3 regions of the Kluyvera sp. CRP genome follow, and region 2 is predicted to be linked to each of the others. Evidence: predicted binding sites of a transcription regulator. Region 2 holds the regulator's gene; each other region holds the start of a gene.
The links. The regulator LexA, encoded in region 2, represses DNA repair genes until DNA is damaged. The targets are predictions, from matches to a motif close to TNCTGTATGTACATACAGNA.

Region 1: K7B04_RS20580 (DinI-like family protein) is a predicted target of LexA. The motif match lies at 1,502-1,521, and genes of this name have one in related genera.
Region 3: sbmC (DNA gyrase inhibitor SbmC) is a predicted target of LexA. The motif match lies at 2,095-2,114, and genes of this name have one in related genera.

Annotation. Positions count from the first base shown of each region.
Region 1 covers NZ_CP082841.1:4,325,429-4,329,639, reverse strand. Annotated here, with positions in the region: gene K7B04_RS20600 (DUF1643 domain-containing protein) at 1-379, shown strand, start outside; gene K7B04_RS20595 (DNA polymerase III subunit theta) at 381-629, shown strand; gene K7B04_RS20590 (hypothetical protein) at 706-906, shown strand; gene K7B04_RS20585 (hypothetical protein) at 1,036-1,365, shown strand; gene K7B04_RS20580 (DinI-like family protein) at 1,540-1,773, shown strand; gene K7B04_RS20575 (hypothetical protein) at 2,196-2,396, shown strand; gene K7B04_RS20570 (RusA family crossover junction endodeoxyribonuclease) at 2,393-2,770, shown strand; gene K7B04_RS20565 (DUF968 domain-containing protein) at 2,755-3,804, shown strand; gene K7B04_RS20560 (hypothetical protein) at 3,817-4,211, shown strand, end outside.
Region 2 covers NZ_CP082841.1:734,544-738,754, reverse strand. Annotated here, with positions in the region: gene plsB (glycerol-3-phosphate 1-O-acyltransferase PlsB) at 1-1,614, opposite strand, end outside; gene K7B04_RS03380 (diacylglycerol kinase) at 1,743-2,111, shown strand; gene lexA (transcriptional repressor LexA) at 2,211-2,819, shown strand; gene dinF (MATE family efflux transporter DinF) at 2,888-4,207, shown strand.
Region 3 covers NZ_CP082841.1:2,504,895-2,509,105, forward strand. Annotated here, with positions in the region: gene xapA (xanthosine phosphorylase) at 1-219, opposite strand, end outside; gene ybcJ (ribosome-associated protein YbcJ) at 586-798, opposite strand; gene folD (bifunctional methylenetetrahydrofolate dehydrogenase/methenyltetrahydrofolate cyclohydrolase FolD) at 800-1,666, opposite strand; tRNA gene K7B04_RS11765 (tRNA-Arg) at 1,920-1,996, shown strand; gene sbmC (DNA gyrase inhibitor SbmC) at 2,131-2,601, shown strand; gene K7B04_RS11775 (DMT family transporter) at 2,652-3,485, opposite strand; gene pheP (phenylalanine transporter) at 3,790-4,211, shown strand, end outside.

The sequences.
Region 1 (4,211 bases), 1.6 Mb from region 2:
CAATGAAGAAAAAAATGATAACACAGTGAAAAGAATGTTGGGTTTCGCGGAGCGAGAAAGGTTTGGCAAGGTAATCGTTGCTAATGTTTTTTCAATTATATCAACAGATATCAATGGATTAAGAGCAGATATTCCACTAAGGGGAGAGGAGCACGATTTCCACTTCCGGAAGATTATTAGTGAGGCCGACATTTTAGTTCCATGCTGGGGGGATAGGACTAAGTTGAAATCGGCTAACAGACACTTTCTGGATGACTGCATGAACTTACTTCTTTCTAGTAGGAAACCAGTTTTCTGTCTTGGTAAAACAAAGGTAACAAATGACCCGTGCCACCCACTAATGCTCTCAGCAAAAACAGAGCTTATTAAGTTGATATAATATGAGTAATTTCAACATCACAGCAAAAACTAAAGACGAGCAGGACAGGGTTAATGTTGACCTGGCTGCTTCAGGTGTAGCGTACAAAGAGCGCCTGAATATGCCGGTTATCGCTGAGCAGGTAGCGCGAGAGCAACCAGAGCACCTTCGTGAATACTTCATGGAGCGCGTACGTCACTATCGCGAACTGAGCATTACGCTGCCAAAAGCATCCGATCCGCGCTACCAAAAACAAGAAGAATCAAAATAAAATGAGAATATTAATTTTTGTGTTTGCATTCACGTCACTTTCTTCTGCATTTGGAGAAACTCTGGACTACCGAAAAATGACTGAATCGGCCTGCTTCAATCCAGGGAACGAAGAGAAGCAGGAGTTGTGTATAAAGTCGGTAAAGTTGATGCTCGTGAATGCTGCGTTTTCTGGCTATGGAGAGGCTGCATGCACGGCAAAAATTGTGAAAGATAAAAAATCCTGTGAAAACAATGAGAAGGAATATCAGGAGATCGTTCGATACGGCATGAAGTAAGCCAGGAATTTTCAGCCTATGGGTGCCTGCAGCAAAGCCATAGTTTTATACCGGCCATCACTAATTGACATGCTATCAGTAAAATAATACTGTTTATATATACAGCATTATTAGTTGATGAGGTGTAAAATGGCCTTCCCATCCCCAGCAAACGACTACGTGGAAACACGTCTGACAGTGGACTCCCTTTGTCAGATGGATGCTAACTGCACAGTCATTCAAACGACAACCGGCTATGCGGTCATTAATCGGTCGCTGAGAGCAGAGCAGGGCAACATCATGCTTATCACTCATTGCGGCCGGACCCAGTTTGCAAAACTGATGGGGGCGGCGCTCATCACGGATGAGGGCGAAGCACTGGAAGGTGATGTGCTGGATGATGTGACGGTGTCCGGTGTTATGACATACGAGATCAACGTAATACGACGCGCCGAACCTGACGAATTACCCATAATTTAGGCCCGAAAACAGCCCAGAAAACACCAGAACCCGCCCCGGCGGGTTTTTTGTTGGCGTGATAAAAACTCATTAGAAACAACATAGTAACCTTCGCAAAAAATGCCTTTATAGGATTGATAAATCTGCCGTATGGGTGTACTGTTTATTTATACAGTATTTCGAGCGGGAGGAATTATGAAAGTTGAAGTGACGATCGACAAAACCAAAAAACTGCCCACTGGCGCAGAAGCCGCGCTGCAAACTGAGCTGCTTCGCCGCCTGAATCAGAGCTTTGAAGATTGCCGGTTGATTGTGCGCCGCGCGGGTTCTGATGGCCTCAGCGTTATCGGTGGCGCAGATGGCGACAAAAAGCGAGTAGAGGAAATCCTGCAGGAAACGTGGGAAAGCGCAGACGACTGGTTTTATTAATTCGACGCTGACACATTGCCGTAGCGAGGGTTTTTTAGTGGAACAAAAACAGAATATGCCTGACCGTGGGTATGTTGTAATCAGGTGTGATGACGGCGTTATAGTCGCCAGGCTGGCGTCATTCCCCGTAACTGAACGTGCTTTGATGTACCGCCGCGGCGATATGGTTTCTTTCATGCCATTACAGCCAGATGAAATTGTCGGCACTCCGTCATTATTCGCACAAATGATTGAAATGGCGAAGTCCAGACCCGGTTACCTCATTCCGTCTGGTTCTGCTAAACTCCCGTCATAGGCCTGAACAACCTATACCTGCTGCGCCACGGAGACACCATGGCGCAAAAAATACACACCACGAATTACTCCCTGATGTGCAGCCACGTCAGCGGTTTCTTTTTGTCTTTTTTCTGCCGGGGTACGGTATGAAAAGAGACTGGTTTTACCAGGACAACCTGACCGAAGAACAGGCCGAAGAGCTGGTGGCCCGTTATCGTGCGAATAACATCACCGTAGAAAAAAGCCTCGATGTTGATCCCCGCTTTTGGGTTGTATCAGCGTTCCTGCCTGTATCAAACGGCCACCAGCGTACACAGCGCTCTATGTGCTCTCGAGGGTGGAAATGAACGAGAAGGTTTTCAGCATTACCCCGCTGGGCAAACCACGAATGACCCGCGCCGATAAATGGAAGAAGCGCCCGGAGGTTCTCCGGTACCGTGCTTTCTGTGATGAGGTGAGGCTGAACAATGTCTCGCTCCCGGAAAGCGGGTATCACGTTATTTTTGTGCTGCCGATGCCGCCGAGCTGGAGCAAAAAGAAACGGTCCCTGATGGACGGGAAGCCCCACCAGCAAAAGCCCGATAAAGACAATTTAGAGAAGGCGCTGCTGGATGCCATTTTCGGCGAGGATAGCCATATCTGGGATGGCCGTGTAACCAAAATCTGGGGCGAAACCGGAAAGATGATCATCCGGGAGGGGGAACCGTGCGAGCTCTCCTGATGCCTGAGATTGCCCGTCATATGGGAATTGTTCTGCTGAAGCCAGGCAAGGAACTGATGGGCTTATTCAGCGCTGGCCGCGTCCTGATTGAACAGCAACCGGACTCCATGAAGGATTTACCGTCGGGAAAAATAGCGGATGCTCGGCAGTTGCTGGCGGAAGACCCGACATTAACCCCTTTCTTTCTGGATGCGCGTGTTGTTCGCGCTGCTGGTGGCGTTTCGGCGCTTGAAGACTGGCTGGGGCGGCATATTTCAAAATGCCAGTGGCCACACAGCAACTACCACCACCGCGAGCTGGTTATGTTCCGGCATGAACCGGGGGCGATAGTTGCCTGCTGGCATTGTGACAACGAATTACGCAACCAGAGCGACAAAGTTCTGGATGATTTGATCGCCAGAAACCTCACTGACTGGGTGATTGAATGTGTGCGGATCAAAACCGGCTGCGCGGCGGACAGAATGCTATCGCTGGCTGAGTTGTGCTGGTGGGCTGTATCTGAGGGGATAGGCGATGCCATAACCGAAAATATGGCGAGCCGCTCCCTTGGCCTCAAAGATGACCTTATCCAGTCAGTCTACAAAGAAAGCGAGATAGTTCCGTCACGTCCTGCAGCGGACATACTCGCCGAACGAATTAGTCTTGTTCCCGCTCGCCCAGCCGCGGCTGAACCAGAAACGCAACCTAAAGCCGTAAAACCAGTTGTTCAGGTTCAGGTGGACGCTGAAGCCCCGGCCACATTATTCGCGCGGCCCAAGCGTATTCGCTGGATCTCTCCGCGCTTTATTGAGTGGGTTAAAACCCAGCCGTGTGTGTGCTGCGGGCAGCGGGCCGGTGATGCCCACCACCTCATCGGATGGGGGCAGGGGGGAATGGCAACCAAAGCCCACGACATTTTCACCATACCGCTATGCCGGGTTCATCATCGGCAGTTACATGACAATCCCGCCGCCTTCGAGCGCGAGTATGCGCCGCAGCCAGTGTTAATCATTCAATTGCTGGACCGGGCCTATGCGCTCGGCGTTCTGGCGTAAAGGAGAATCTTCATGACACCACGTCAACGCCGTAATCACATTGAAGCGCTTGGGAAAGCAGCTGCAGCACCACGCAAAAGCTGGCTGGGTAAAAGTATGCTCCTGACCTGCATTCAGTCCGCATGGATCAAATCATTGCTTTCAACATGGGGGGAAGGGGTTCGGGGCGGAGCCGCCCCGCGTATGCCGCGCGAGCATGCATGCTGGAACGTAATCAGAAGGGGCCGCTGGTCAGACAAAGCTCTGGAGCGATTTACAGTTGCTCTTGACCAGGCAAGGCGCGAGGGTTTCAAAGGTGAGCAGGCTTTAAAGAGAGCGCATTGCATACTCTGGCCTCAAGCGCCACACAGTATCATTGATGAGGCAATGACTAATGATGATGTGGATTTTATAGAAGAGTCTGTACT
Region 2 (4,211 bases):
ACGCTGGCGAGAGGCCAGCAGCGCGGTGCAGCACAGGTTCATGGCGTTGGCGGCACCGGCGTTGTTAATGCGCACCATCAGCTCGCCCGCCAGTTTATTGACGGTCGGCGTCAGCCACGCCGGGCGTACGGCTTCGATCGGGTCGATCGACTCGCGCCACTCCGGCACGTGGTGGTTCAGGTAGGTCATCAGCGGCATGGGTTCGCCGAAGTTGACGTAGCCCTGGCCGAGATTACGCAGCTTGCTCAGACCGCGCAGCATCTGCGGCAGGCTCTCTTTCTCTTTGGTCGCGCCGCGCAGCTCTTTGGCGTAGGTACCCACTTCCATCACGTGCTCGTAGCCGATGTAAATCGGCACTAACGTAATCGGGCGAGTACCGCCGCGCAGCATTGCCTGAATGGTCATCGACAGGGTGCCGGTTTTCGGATCCAGCAGGCGGCCGGTACGGGAACGCCCGCCTTCCACGAAGTATTCAACGGAGTAGCCGCGGCTGAACAGCTCGCCGAGGTATTCGCGGAACACCGTGGAGTACAGCTTGTTGCCCTTAAAGGTACGGCGGATAAAGAACGCGCCCAGGCGGCGGAAAATCGGGCCAGCCGGCCAGAAGTTCAGGTTGATACCGGCAGCAATATGCGGCGGCACCAGCCCCTGGTGATAGAGCACGTAAGAGAGCAACAGGTAGTCCATATGGCTACGGTGGCAGGGCACGTAGACGATTTCATGGCCGTCGTGCGCCAGCTGGCGTACGCGCTCGGCGTTATGGACGTTAATCCCCTGATACAGACGGTTCCAGGTAAAGCTGAGGATACGGTCGGTGAGGCGAATCATCTCGTAGGAGAAGTTCGCCGCAATCTCTTCCATTAGCGCAATGGCGTTTTGCTGCGCCTTCTCGTGCGAGATTTTCTTGCTGCGCGCTTCGTCTTCTACCGCCTTGGCGATGGCTTTCGACGCCAGCAGCTTTTTGAACAGGTCGTGACGCGCCGGCAGACGCGGGCCAACCGCCGCCAGACGCTGACGGGCAAAGTGCATACGCGCGACGCGCGCCAGCTTCTGAGCAATGATTTTGTCCGTGCCGTGTTCGTCGGCCATGCGGCGCAGCGACACGGACGGCGAGAAGCGCACGAAGCTATCGCGGCCCAGCCAGGAGACAGCGAAGAATTTCTGGAAGCCGTTGAGCATTCGCAGCGGCGGGTTTTCCTCGCCTTTTTCGCGGCCAGGCGAACGCCCGAACATCACGGAGACCGGCACCATTTGCACATCCAGATCCGGATTGCTGCGGTGCAGATCGAGGTAGTCGTGGAACAGCTTGATCGACTCTTCTTTCGGCGTGTAGTAGGTGAACACGCGCGGGCCGCCGTGGATAAACACGTAGCGCGGCAGCAGGGTGCCGTCGATTTCCAGCGGTTCAAGCGGGTCAGGTAAATCGTGCGCCAGACATTGGGCGCGCAGCGTCAGCAGGTCGGCCTTAGAATTATAAGGCAGGACGTACATAATCGGACGCGAGGTATCAAGCCCTAATTCCTGTGCAGGCTCTGCGGGAATAGACTTGCTTTTTACCAGTACGCTTAATGGTAAATTCAGTAATTTGTAGTAAATTCGTGGCCAGCCGGACATAAACGATGTAAAGCCTCTGGTTAATCATGCAAATGCGCGGCAAGAATATCAGAAAGTCAGCAGAATTTCTGTTCTACCGCTTCATAACACGCATTGTCATTGACGTAATAACAAAAAAGGTTCTTGAGATGGCCAATAATACCACCGGGCTCACCCGAATCATCAAAGCAGCGGGCTATTCCTGGAAAGGATTTCGCGCGGCGTGGATCAACGAAGCCGCGTTCCGCCAGGAGGGTGTCGCGTCGGTGCTGGCGATTATTATCGCCTGCTGGCTGGATGTCGACGCGATTACGCGCGTGCTGCTCATCGGCTCCGTCCTGTTGGTGATGATAGTGGAAATTCTCAATAGTGCACTGGAAGCGGTGGTGGACCGCATCGGCTCCGAATACCACGAGCTGTCCGGGCGGGCAAAAGACATGGGATCGGCGGCGGTGCTGCTGGCGATTTTCGTCGCGCTCATCACCTGGGGCACGCTGCTGTGGGCGCATTTCCACTAAAGCTGTGAAAACTGCCTGATTTCGTGCGTTTTATGGTTTCAAAATAAACACTAGCTGTATATACTCACAGCATAACTGTATATACACCCAGGGGGCGGAATGAAAGCGTTAACGACCAGGCAGCAAGAGGTGTTTGATCTCATCCGGGATCACATCAGCCAGACGGGCATGCCGCCGACGCGTGCGGAAATTGCTCAGCGCTTGGGGTTCCGTTCCCCGAACGCGGCTGAAGAGCACCTGAAAGCGCTGGCGCGTAAAGGTGTCATCGAGATTGTCTCCGGCGCTTCTCGCGGTATCCGCCTGCTGGTGGAAGAAGAAGAAGGTCTGCCGCTGGTGGGCCGCGTCGCGGCGGGCGAACCGCTGCTGGCGCAGCAGCATATCGAAGGCCATTACCAGGTTGACCCGTCGCTGTTCAAACCGAGCGCCGACTTCCTGCTGCGCGTTAGCGGCATGTCGATGAAAGATATCGGGATTATGGACGGCGACCTGCTCGCGGTGCATAAGACTCAGGACGTACGTAACGGCCAGGTCGTTGTCGCGCGCATCGACGAAGAAGTCACGGTCAAACGCCTGAAAAAACAGGGTAACGTCGTCGAACTGCTGCCAGAAAACAGCGAATTTAAGCCGATCGTGGTGGATCTGCGTCAGCAGAATTTCTCCATTGAAGGGCTGGCCGTTGGCGTTATCCGCAACGGCGAATGGCTGTAAAAACTCCCCCTCTCTAATGGCTGCGATACATCCGCTATCGCAGCCTTTTTTCGTTCTGGTTGATACCCATGTCGCTACTCACTTCCGCTGATAAAGCGCTGTGGCGCCTTGCGCTACCGATGATCTTCTCCAACATTACCGTGCCTCTTCTGGGTCTGGTCGATACCGCCGTCATCGGTCACCTGGACAGCCCCGTCTATCTGGGCGGTGTCGCTATTGGGGCGACGGCGACCAGCTTCCTGTTTATGCTGCTGCTGTTTCTACGTATGAGTACAACCGGCCTGACGGCGCAGGCCTTTGGCGCGAAAAACCCGCAGGCGCTGGCACGCGCGCTGGTGCAACCGTTGATGCTGGCGCTGGGCGCCGGGTTGCTGATCATTGTGTTTAAAACCCCGCTGATTAATCTGGCGCTGTCTATCGTTGGCGGCAGCGGTGAGGTGCTAGAGCAGGCGCGTCGCTTCCTCGCCATTCGCTGGCTCAGCGCGCCTGCTTCCCTGGCGAACCTGGTCCTGCTGGGGTGGCTACTGGGCGTGCAGTATGCGCGCGCGCCGGTGGTGCTGCTCGTGGTGGGGAATGTGCTGAACATTGTGCTCGACCTGTGGCTGGTGATGGGTCTGCACATGAACGTGCAGGGCGCCGCGCTCGCTACGGCGATTGCCGAATACGCCACCCTGCTGGTCGGGCTGGGAATGGTACACAAGGTGATGGCGATGCGCGGCATCTCCTGGGCGATGCTGAAAACCGCCTGGCGCGGCAACATCCGCCGCCTGCTGGCGCTCAACCGCGACATTATGCTGCGTTCCCTGCTGTTACAGCTGTGCTTCGGCGCGGTCACCGTCTTTGGCGCGCGGCTCGGTGGTGAAGTGGTGGCGGTGAACGCGGTGCTGATGACGATGCTCACTTTCACCGCCTACGCGCTGGATGGCTTCGCTTATGCGGTGGAGGCGCACTCCGGCCAGGCGTATGGCGCGCGTGATGGCAGCAAACTGCTTGAGATCTGGCGCGCCGCGTGCCGTCAGGCGGGCGTGGTGGCGCTGGCTTTTGCGCTGGTATACGCCGTGTTTGGCGAAAATATCGTCGCCTTGCTTACCTCGCTGCCCGAACTGCAGCAACTGGCCGACCGTTACGTGCTGTGGCAGGTGGTGCTGCCGGTGATTGGCGTCTGGTGTTATCTGCTGGACGGCATGTTTATCGGCGCCACGCGAGGCGCCGAGATGCGCAACAGCATGGCGGTCGCCGCCGCCGGTTTTGCGCTGACGCTGCTGGCACTGCCGGTGCTTGGCAACCATGGGCTGTGGCTGGCGTTGGCCGTTTTCCTCGCGCTGCGCGGCCTGTCGCTGGCGTATATCTGGCGTCGCCACTGGCGAAATGACAGCTGGTTTTCCTGATGTG
Region 3 (4,211 bases), 1.8 Mb from region 2:
CGTTCCCATTACAATTTCCCCGGCGTGGCCGATGACGGTGCTGACCGGAAAACCCGGTAGCGCTTCGTAGGAAAGGGTGGTTTTGTTATCCATACGGTCGGCCAGCGCGCCGAGACCGGAACCGAGGATTAAGGCGATACGCGGGGTAAACCCGGGCTTTGCTGCGCGCAGGATTTCGACGGCTTCGTAAGGGGCATTATTGAGAATTGACGTTGACATACAGACTCCAGAAACAGGGATGTTTCGCGGTATTCTGCGGAGCAGTCGATTTGCAATCCAATTCAATTAATGCGCGTATTGATATTTTTATTGAATTGATTTCGTCGGTGGTGATTTTAAAATCTTTAAATTCAAAGTATTAAATGTAGGCTGAAAGTTTGAATGCGTCGGGGAAGACGGCTTCGACGTGATGATTTGTGATGCGCCTCACTTTGACGCAGCGCTACCGGGCGATGGACGTGTCACGATAGTTAGCATCGGGTATGGACATACAGCGTATTACTGCTGAAGTGGGAAGATACGGTAGGGCGCTATTTGGGGAATAAAACCCGGCATCGACTGGCGAAGCCGGGTGACTGGCAGGATTTATGCGGTAACGGTAACGCTTTGGCCTTCAAAACTCACGGTTTGACCGGCGACAATTTTGCAGCGTTTGCGGGTTTCCACCGCGCCGTCCACTTTGACCAGACCGTCGGCGATAGCGATTTTCGCCTGCGCGCCGCTTTCGCTCCAGCCTTCCAGCTTCAGTAAGTCACAGAGTTCCACATGCGGATGCTTACCCAAAGAAAATGTTGCCATCTTATGCCTTCTCCACGTCGTGATACTCTTCACACGCCTGTAAGGTGTTTTCAATCAGGGTGGCTACGGTCATGGGACCGACGCCGCCCGGTACTGGGGTGATGTAAGAGGCGCGCGCGGCAGCCTCTTCAAACACCACATCGCCGACGACTTTACCGTTTTCGAGGCGATTAATCCCGACATCAATGACAATTGCGCCTTCTTTAATCCACTCGCCAGGAATAAAGCCCGGTTTACCGACCGCGACGATCAGCAGATCCGCGTGCTCCACATGGTGGCGCAGGTTTTTGGTAAAGCGGTGGGTGACGGTGGTGGTACAGCCAGCCAGCAGCAGCTCCATGCTCATCGGGCGGCCCACGATGTTGGACGCGCCAATCACCACGGCGTTCAGGCCATAGGTGTCGATATGGTAGCGCTCCAGCAGGGTAACGATACCGCGCGGGGTACACGGACGCAGGCGTGGCGCGCGCTGGCACAGACGACCCACGTTGTACGGATGGAAGCCGTCGACGTCTTTGTCCGGCGCGATGCGCTCAAGGACCTTAACGTTATCAATACCCGCCGGCAGCGGAAGCTGCACCAGAATGCCGTCGATGGTGGTGTCGGCGTTCAGGGTGTCAATCAGCGTCAGCAGTTCGGCTTCGGACGTGGTTTCCGGCAGATCGTAGGAGCGGGAGACGAAGCCCACCTCTTCGCAGGCTTTGCGCTTGCTGCCGACATAAATTTGTGAGGCCGGGTTGCTGCCAACCAGCACAACGGCAAGCCCAGGGGCGCGTTTTCCTGCGGCAACGCGCGCCTTCACTTTTTCCGCAACCTCAGAGCGCACCTGCTGCGCAATCGTTTTACCGTCAATAATCTTTGCTGCCATCAGGGAAAATATTCCATCTGTCATTCACGAAGGGGGGATGGACATATTTTGTCAGATGCGAGGCTTGCTGTCAGGTCTCGTTTGCGAGTTTTCATCGGAAAGTGGTTTTGCCGAAGAGTTGAGCGATAGTTGGTCGCACTTTATCCATCATTGCATACCGCGCAGGTTTCGTAAGGAAATGGATTGACTCACCTGTCAGTGACCGTATAATTCCACGCGTTTCACCCCACCATGAAGTTTTGACTTCCCCAGTGCGCCCTTAGCTCAGTTGGATAGAGCAACGACCTTCTAAGTCGTGGGTCACAGGTTCGAATCCTGTAGGGCGTACCATTTTCCTGTTTCCTCTTCCCCCAACTCTCTTATCAAGAGTGCGAATCTGCTCACATATCGCTCGCTACCCGTTTGGCGCAAACAAAAAACGCCCATTATACTGTATGTAATTACAGTGTATTAACGGAGGCGGTATGGAATACGAAGTTAAGCAGATTGCAGCGCGTAAAATTGCCGGTTTTCATATGGTTGGGCCGTGGGAGCAGACGGTTAAGCAGGGTTTTGAGCAGTTGATGATGTGGGTCGATGGCCAGCAGATTCCCGCTCGGGAGTGGCTGGCCGTTTACTACGACAATCCGGATGAAGTCCCGGCGGAAAAGCTGCGTTGCGACACCGTGGTCTCTGTCGATGACGACTTTGTTATCCCGCCGAACAGCGAAGGGGTCATGATGGCGGAAGTTGCGGGAGGCCTGTACGCGGCAGCGCGTGCGCGGGTTATCGATCACGATTTCTCCACGCCATGGTATCAGTTTTTTGATAGCGTCCTGAAAGATGAAACCTACCGCCTGGCTGCGAAGCCATGCTTTGAAATCTACCATAACAACGGTGCGGAAGACGGCTACTGGGATATTGAAATGTTTGTTGCCCTCGAGCCAAAGGGGTAGTGAAAAACGCCGGGCGTGTGGTGCGGACTGGCGACACGCCGGCCCGGCGGTTAATGCTCTCGTCGCCGATCGGCGATAATCACCAGCCCAATACCGGAGAGGGTGAGTGCGATAGCTAACACCATCCTCAGGCCCAACGGTTCGCCCATAAAAATTAGCCCGCCCAGTGCCGCAAGACAGGGGACGCTTAATTGCAGTGTGCTGGCGGTGGTTGGGCTAAGCCGTGGCAACAGGGAGTACCAGAGCAGATACGCGCCGCCGGACATCAGCGCCCCGGAGGAGACTGCCAGCACTAGCCCAACGGCATCGGCGCGGATGTGCATACCGCTAAGCACAAACACCACCAGCGCTATCGGCACCGCCAGCGTAAAGTTGCCCGCCGTGGCCGCTGCCGCGTTCTGCACTTTTTTGCCGGTAATACAGTAGGCGGCCCAGGCCGCGCCGGAGACCATCATCAGCAGCGCGGCGCCGCCGGAAGGATGACCTGCACCCGGTAATAGCAGCAACGCTAGCCCGGTCACTGCGCCCAGCATACCGACGCTTTTTAGCCACGTCAGGCGCTCGCCGCGAATCAACCCCCAGCCGGTCATCACGCACTGGACCGTACCGAACAGCAACAACGCGCCAGCGGCGGTGGTTAAGGACAGGTAGGCAAGGGAAAAGGCAAAGACGTAAATGGCCAGTAGTACCGCGTTCAGCACATTGAATTCCGGCCTCTTTTTGATGGCGGGTAGCCTCAGGAGTATCAGCAGCGCCACCGCACCGCTTAGCAAGCGAATGCTACTAAAAGAGACGGCATCCATATGCATCCCCTTCAGCGCCAGCCGACAGAGCAGCGAGTTGGCGGCGAACGCGGCCATAGTCAGCAGGATTTTGAGCAGCACGGAAGATTCCTCGAAATGCGGTCAGCGAATTATGCCGCAAGCCACGGCATGCCGGGTCATCGTTTTGTGCTCCGCCGATACGGCAACGTATCCAATGGTATTTGCTTCACAGCGGGTGTGCCGCATACGTTGAACGTTAGGGCTGGCTAGCGCGGCTAACCCCTTGTAGGAATAAGGTTATCACCCCAGCAACGCGTATCTTCCGGCACTTTTGGGCACGGGGTTCCTGCGACTGATTGCCTTGCGGCAAGCCGCGCTAAGTGTTAAAAGGTGCCCCTTCCAAAAAAAGCTACAGGGGTTAGACGTGAAAAACGCGTCCTCAGCATCCAGCCAGAATCAACCGGATGCTTCGTCGGAGCAGGGGCCGACGCTTCACCGCGGGTTACAAAACCGTCATATTCAACTCATCGCCCTTGGGGGCGCCATTGGCACCGGCCTGTTTCTTGGCATCGGCCCGGCGATTCAAATGGCTGGCCCGGCAGTGGTGCTGGGCTATGCGATTGCCGGAATTATCGCGTTTCTGATCATGCGCCAGCTTGGCGAGATGGTGGTGGAAGAGCCGGTATCCGGTTCATTTGCTCATTTTGCTTATAAATACTGGGGGCCGTTCGCCGGTTTTCTTTCCGGCTGGAACTATTGGGTCATGTTCGTGCTGGTGGGAATGGCCGAGCTGACCGCCGCCGGAATTTATATGCAGTATTGGCTGCCACACGTACCGACCTGGAT